Regions from separate parts of the Chryseobacterium sp. HNCC26DJ238 genome, predicted to be linked through region 1. Evidence: riboswitches for the same ligand, from Rfam matches in the RefSeq annotation. Region 1 holds a riboswitch; each other region holds the start of a gene.

Region 1 (2,269 bases):
CATCTATAAAGGATTTAGATAATATCCGAAACCGGAACGGGTATGAATTAATTTAACTTTAAAATCCTTATCCAGTTTTTTTCTCAGGAAATTGATATAGACCTCAACCGTATTGGTATTGGTATTAAAATTATGTTCCCAGACATTTTCTGTGATCTGTTGTTTGGACACTGTTCTTCCCTGGGCTTCTGCCAGATAAACCAACAGCTGAAATTCTTTCAGGGTCAAAGCAATTTCGTTTCCTGACCGGAATACTTTCTGTTCTGTTTTATTGATAATCAGGTCATCGATTCTGATGATATCCTGATCTGTTGCATCGGACGGCACTTTACGTCTCAGTAGAGAATTCATTCTCAACAACAGTTCCTCAAACTGGAAGGGTTTCACCAGATAATCATCTGCGAGCCGGGTAAAGGCATCTTTTTTATCTGAAAGATCCCCATAGGCGGAAATGATGATGATGGGTGTGTTTTTATCAAAAGACCTGATGGTCTGGCAGACATCCAATCCGTTTATTTTCGGTACGTTGATATCCAGCAGATATAGATCGTACGAATTGCTTTTGATCTGGCGCAGGAAAGTTTCTCCGTCATAAATTCTGTCGGTGGTAAAACGGTTGGACTCTAAAAACTTACTCAGTTCTGCTGAGAGAATGAGATCGTCTTCTAATAGAAGAATATTCATCAAGGGGATATTTACTACGAATTTAACGAAAAAAATAATGTGAAAACGTATCGGTAGAAGTAAGAATTCCTGTCCGTACCTAAAATGTTAAAGCAATATTCGATGTAAAGCTGCTGACCTGTCTGTTTTTCATTTTTCATTTATGATTCATTAAAATAATATTAAACTTTTAAGAGGAATACAAATGTTCACTTTTGATGCCCCAAAGGAGTTTATGCCTCATCAAAAGTATCGGCAGATTACTTATTACACCCTCTATCTTCGCAGCGAAATAATTTTTTAAAACCTTCGAATGTAATAACTCAATATTTTTAAATACTTTTGTATATGCTTTAGGGGTATTCTGAAAAGAATTGAGACAGTCCCTTTGAACCTGATACGGCTTACACCGACGTAGGGAAAAGCAATAAGTCATTATTCTGACAGAAGATGACTGTTGTTCCCGATTGATCCTAAAGCTTTATTCATAAAATAACAGAATGGAAAACAATCTCTGGAAACACGTACTTAACGTAAGAAAAACCTCCCCCCTGATTCACAATATCACCAATTATGTGGTCATGAACAATACCGCCAATGCGCTCCTGGCGATTGGTGCATCCCCGATCATGGCTCATGCAAAATCCGAGGTGGAAGAAATGGTCAGCATTTCGCACGCACTGGTAATCAATATAGGAACCCTAGATGAATATTTGGAAGAGACAATGCTGCTTTCGGCAAGAAAAGCGAATGCATTAAACAAACCCTGGATCTTAGATCCTGTAGGAGCCGGGGCAACCTCTTACCGCAATTCTGTTTTAAGTCAGCTACTGGATCTGAATCCTACAGTAATCCGCGGAAATGCCTCTGAAATCATTGCCCTTGCACAATTTAACAACACGATTACAAAGGGAGTCGACAGTACGGCTGCGAGCAATGAAGCGGTTGAAGCAGCCAAGGTTCTCGTGCAAAATCATCAATCGGCAGTCTGTATTTCGGGTGAAACTGATATTGTTATCAGCAAAGATCAGATGATCTATCTGAAAAACGGTCATTCAATGATGACAAAAGTGACAGGACTGGGGTGTACGGCTTCAGCCCTCATCGGTGCATTCATCGGGGTCACTGAAAATACAACGGAAGCTGTAGTTGCCGCTGTGAGTTTTTTAAGCATTGCAGGAGAATTAGCGGCTCAGGAAAGTGCAGGTCCTGCAAGTTTACAGCTTACCATTATCGATAAACTTTACAATATAAGTGAAGAGGAATTTTACGGGCATTTGAAATTATTCAGTTATGATCTGTAATCCTGCGTTTCCCTATCAGCTGTACCTGGTGATTTCAGAGAAAGACTGCCTCGGAAAAGATTTTCTTGAAGTCGCTGAACAGTCGATTTTAGGAGGTGTGGATATGATTCAGCTTCGTGAAAAGGATGCTTCGACGAAAGATTTTCTTCACAAAGCCCTACAGCTCAGAGAGATCACCGAAAAACACAGCATTCCACTTATCATCAATGATCATGCTGAAGTGGCTGAAAAAGCAGGTTCTGCCGGCATTCACGTTGGGAACAGCGATACTGCTCCATTGGTTCTGAGAAACCAAAATTTCT
Region 2 (2,269 bases), on a different contig from region 1:
AATTCAAAATTTACGTATCCGATGTATGGTGCGGCTGCATTATGTATCATCGGAGCATTTCTTCCACTGGAATCTGATTTAAAATTTATTAAAACAGTTGGTTTGCTGGGCGGAGTGATTATTTCATTCACAAGCAGGTCAGTAAGCCGTCAGTAATTATGGAGGAACAAATTGTTTATGAGGATAACCATCTTATGGTCATCAATAAAAAAGTTGGACAATTGGTACAGGGGGACAAAACAGGAGATGAACCTCTGTTGGATTCCATTAAAAATTTTATAAAGAAAAGAGATGACAAGCCGGGAAATGTTTTTCTGGGTTTGGTGCATCGTATTGACCGTCCGACTTCCGGACTGGTGATTTTTGCTAAAACTTCAAAGGCATTATCCCGTTTGACTCAAATGGTTAAAAACCGGGAGGTTAAGAAAACGTATTGGGCAGTTGTAGCAAAAGAAATGATTCCGCAGACTCAGAGGCTGGTGCATTATTTACAGAAAAATGAGAAAAATAATAAGGCTGTTGTTTTTACAAAAATAACGGATGGGGCAAAAGAAGCAATTCTGACCTATCATGTGATTAAAAGTCTGGATAATTACCTTTTACTTGAAATCGATCTTGAAACAGGAAGGCATCACCAGATCAGAGCGCAGCTTTCAAAAACAGGAGTTCCGATTAAAGGCGATTTAAAATATGGTTCACCTCGCTCAAATCCGGACGGAGGGATCAACCTTCACGCCAGAAAACTGGAGTTTATTCATCCGGTTACAAAAGAAGAAATTCAGATTACCGCTCCTCTTCCTCAAAATGATTCGGTCTGGAGAGTGTGTGAAGAATAAATTATATAATAATGAAGTTATAAATGGAAGCTGATGATATTCAGTTTCCATTTTTTTATTTAGGTACAATAACATGAAGACATTTATACCTATTATGATATAAAAATTCTTCGCTCAATCGTCTTGAAGCAGACTTCATCAAAAAATTTTGTGCATTTCAGAAAAATGTCTAACTTCGTCCCAAACTTTAGGGGTGTCTGTTTAAAACAGACTGAGATTTTACCCTTTGAACCTGATCCGGATCATACCGGCGTAGGGAAAAGTGAGATGACTTTGTTGTGCTTTCTACAGTACAATTACAGCCATTCCTAAAGTAATATGTTTAATCAAAACTTTAGAATGGAAATCACAATCAACCACACCCGAAAAATTTTTGCTGAACTTCCGGAAAATCTGGAAGCACTTTTGGCTATGGAAATACCCGGTAAAAGGAAAGGTATTGCCGTTGCCCTCAACAACTGTATCATCCCACAGTCGGCCTGGTCCGAAACATTTCTCAAAGACAACGATTCTGTTTTAATCATTACTGCTGCCCAAGGCGGTTAATTCTTATCAATACAAACTTATTATATGGCTCAGCAAATCACACGTTCACCGTTTCCGAATTCTAAAAAGATCTATGTTGAAGGAAAGATTCATCCGATTAAGGTCGCAATGCGCGAAATACATTTAAGTCCGACAAAATTGACCAACGGAACTTTGGAAGAAAATCGTCCTGTTACCATCTATGATACATCAGGACCTTATACTGATGAAAATTCAGAAATTGATATCGAAAAAGGCCTTCCGAGAATCAGGGAACAGTGGATACTTGACAGAAATGATGTAGAAGTCCTGGAAGGAATTACTTCAGCCTACGGAAAAGCAAGACTTGAGGATCCCAAACTGGATGAACTGCGTTTTTCTTACAACCACAAACCCAAAGTAGCAAAAGAGGGAAATGAAGTGACCCAATTGTATTATGCAAAGCAGGGGATCATTACCCCTGAAATGGAATACATTGCCATCAGGGAAAATCAGCGTATCGAACAGCTGGATTCCGTTTCTGAAGATATGGCATTCCAGCATCAGGGAAACAGTTTTGGGGCAAGAACTCCAAAAAACAAAATAACTCCGGAGTTTGTAAGAGACGAAATCGCAGCCGGAAGAGCGATCATTCCCAATAATATCAATCATCCCGAAAGTGAACCGATGATTATCGGCCGGAATTTTTTGGTTAAAATCAATGCCAATATTGGGAACAGTGCGGTTTCTTCAAGCATTGAAGAGGAAGTGGAAAAGGCAGTCTGGGCATGTCGCTGGGGTGCCGATACCATCATGGATCTGTCCACAGGAAAAAACATTCATGAAACCAGGGAATGGATTATCAGAAACAGTCCGGTTCCCATTGGTACTGTTCCCATTTATCAGGCATTGGAAAAAGTAAAGGGGGT
Region 3 (2,269 bases), on a different contig from region 1:
TAGGGTATTCTATCTTTTTAAAATTGGCTTCTTTTCATATAGGGAAGAAAAAACCGGTTTAAAACAAATTTCGATCAACCTTATAGTATAGTCTTTAATTCCCTCAATTTTTAACAATCAGAATATAATCATCATCCAAAATTTTGTAGCCCTGGTTATAGACAAATTTATACTCAGAACCATTTTTATAGACTTTAAATTGTGTAAAATAATTAAAATCAAATCCCAAGCCATCAAGTTTGGATCTGGCGGCTTTCGTTTTGCCTTCCACATTAATGTCACTCAGAATCCTGTAGTTTCGGCGGAGTTTATTGTTGACATTCCGCATAAGATTACTGGAGTCTTTGTTCTGTTTGTTGTTATAAGAATTCCTACAGGCGTCATTGCAGAATTTTTTATCTGATCTTCCAATGATTTTTTCGCCGCACTCAAGACAGTTCATAGCAATTAATTTTTCAAAGTGTGTTTGTGTTTTTTATGCAGAAGTTTCTTCCATTTTGAACTCGTTGGATAACTTCTGTTTTTAGTGATATTATTAAAGAATAAAGCTGCTAAGAGCAGAATGATACATCCGGATAAAACAGGAGACAAAACATACCAGTATCCTAAATCTGCAATTTTCCCCGGTGAGGTTACCGCAATAAGAGCCGTTGCACCACCAGGAGGATGCAATGTTTTTGTATACTGCATCAGTACGATCGAACAGGCAACAGCCAATGGCGCTGAAAGCCATAAAATATCAGGAACAATCTGATAAACTGTAACACCTACAATGGCCGAGATCACATGACCGCCCACCAGATTTCTCGGTTGTGCCAAAGGACTCTGGATAGCACCGTAAATCAAAACGCTTGAAGCTCCGAATGACCCGATGAGAAATACATTTTCCTGTTGAAGTAAGTATTGGGACTGTAAAAAAGCAATAATTCCTATACCGAAAAATGCGCCGACAAACGACCAGAAATGTTCCTTATAATCAACAAGAGTTTCTTTGTAAATCACATATTTTGATACACGGTAGGTTCTTCGTAAGGTCTTCTTCAATGCTTTGGTATTAAAAATTAAATATACGAAAATTATCCGTTTACAAACGGCTGTTGCTTCAACCCAAAGTAGATACATGTTTTTGCTGAATAACTGCTTTCAGTTTTGTCAAAGTCTTTTAATCTGGTTGAGACTTTGACCTAATTATAAACTTATGAAGTTTTTTCAAAGATTACAAACTGCTGACAGCCGGAAAATTTGAAAATGTCTATAAATTTTTCAGTCATTTTTCAGGTCTGTTTTTGATTTAAAATATGACAGTTTAATTTTTTATTTCAGAAAAAAAACATCAATTTTGCTCTATCAATGGGGTGCTGCATAATCGCAGCTGAGATGATACCCGGGAATCTTCCACACCTGATCCGGATAATGCCGGCGTAGGGAATTTGATTTATCATCTCATCATTTAATTTATACAAGTTAATTTGATGCAGGAATTTTTACAGCATACGACCTGGCCGGAGTGGTTTGGCGTTTTCTTTTCAGTGATTCAGGTGCTGTTGGCACGGAAAAATAATTCTAATAATTATCTCTTCGGAATTGCAGGGATTTCGCTCACCCTTTATGTCATGGTGACGGCTAAACTGTATGCAGAGTTTACCCTTAACCTTTATTATCTGGTCATGAGCATCTACGGATGGCTTTACTGGAAATTTGGCAGGCAAAAATCAGAAGCCGTGATTTCAAAAACTACAGGTCAGGAAAAAATGATCACCATTGGGATTGTAGTGGTGTCTTTCCTTATCTTTTACTATTTTCTGACCCATCATACTGATTCTGACGTTGCGATTTTAGATTCTGTAGTCAGTGCTTTTGCATGGGCGGGAATGTGGCTGATGGCACGCAGGAAAATTGAAAACTGGATATTGCTGAATATCAGTAATATCATTGCTATTCCACTACTGATCCATAAGAGCCTGTATCTATATGCGGCATTAACGGCTTTCCTGTTCATCGTTGCTATATCAGGATATTTAAAATGGAGGAAAATAATTAATGAAAGAAGAAATGCTTACGTCTGAAGAAATCAGACAAGAGATGTCAGGAGCTTCTGAGATTTCTCCAAAAATAATCAGCATCATTCATGAGCAGCGGTTGCTTCAGATTTGGGTTCCTGAAATATATGGGGGATTGGGACTTCGCTTGAAAGAAGGATTGTCCGTTTTATTTGACTGGTCAAGAATAAACGGAAGTCTGGGCTGGCTGCTCACCTTGTGTTCAGGGG

Evidence for each region. Region 1 has a riboswitch for thiamine pyrophosphate ahead of thiM (hydroxyethylthiazole kinase). Riboswitches for the same ligand answer to the same signal wherever they lie in the genome.
Region 2: it holds a riboswitch for thiamine pyrophosphate, as region 1 does, so the genes downstream of both, thiS (sulfur carrier protein ThiS) here and thiM (hydroxyethylthiazole kinase) in region 1, are expected to answer to the same signal.
Region 3: it holds a riboswitch for thiamine pyrophosphate, as region 1 does, so the genes downstream of both, pnuC (nicotinamide riboside transporter PnuC) here and thiM (hydroxyethylthiazole kinase) in region 1, are expected to answer to the same signal.

Annotation. Positions count from the first base shown of each region.
Region 1 covers NZ_JBXUGI010000022.1:20,305-22,573, reverse strand. Annotated here, with positions in the region: gene AC2A07_RS17880 (ATP-binding protein) at 1-3, opposite strand, end outside; gene AC2A07_RS17875 (response regulator) at 4-684, opposite strand; TPP riboswitch at 1,009-1,101, shown strand; gene thiM (hydroxyethylthiazole kinase) at 1,164-1,967, shown strand; gene thiE (thiamine phosphate synthase) at 1,957-2,269, shown strand, end outside.
Region 2 covers NZ_JBXUGI010000001.1:75,735-78,003, reverse strand. Annotated here, with positions in the region: gene AC2A07_RS00350 (hypothetical protein) at 1-156, shown strand, start outside; gene AC2A07_RS00345 (RluA family pseudouridine synthase) at 156-836, shown strand; TPP riboswitch at 1,016-1,112, shown strand; gene thiS (sulfur carrier protein ThiS) at 1,176-1,382, shown strand; gene thiC (phosphomethylpyrimidine synthase ThiC) at 1,407-2,269, shown strand, end outside.
Region 3 covers NZ_JBXUGI010000008.1:181,249-183,517, reverse strand. Annotated here, with positions in the region: gene AC2A07_RS09820 (hypothetical protein) at 104-442, opposite strand; gene AC2A07_RS09815 (HPP family protein) at 448-1,044, opposite strand; TPP riboswitch at 1,342-1,447, shown strand; gene pnuC (nicotinamide riboside transporter PnuC) at 1,470-2,066, shown strand; gene AC2A07_RS09805 (acyl-CoA dehydrogenase family protein) at 2,041-2,269, shown strand, end outside.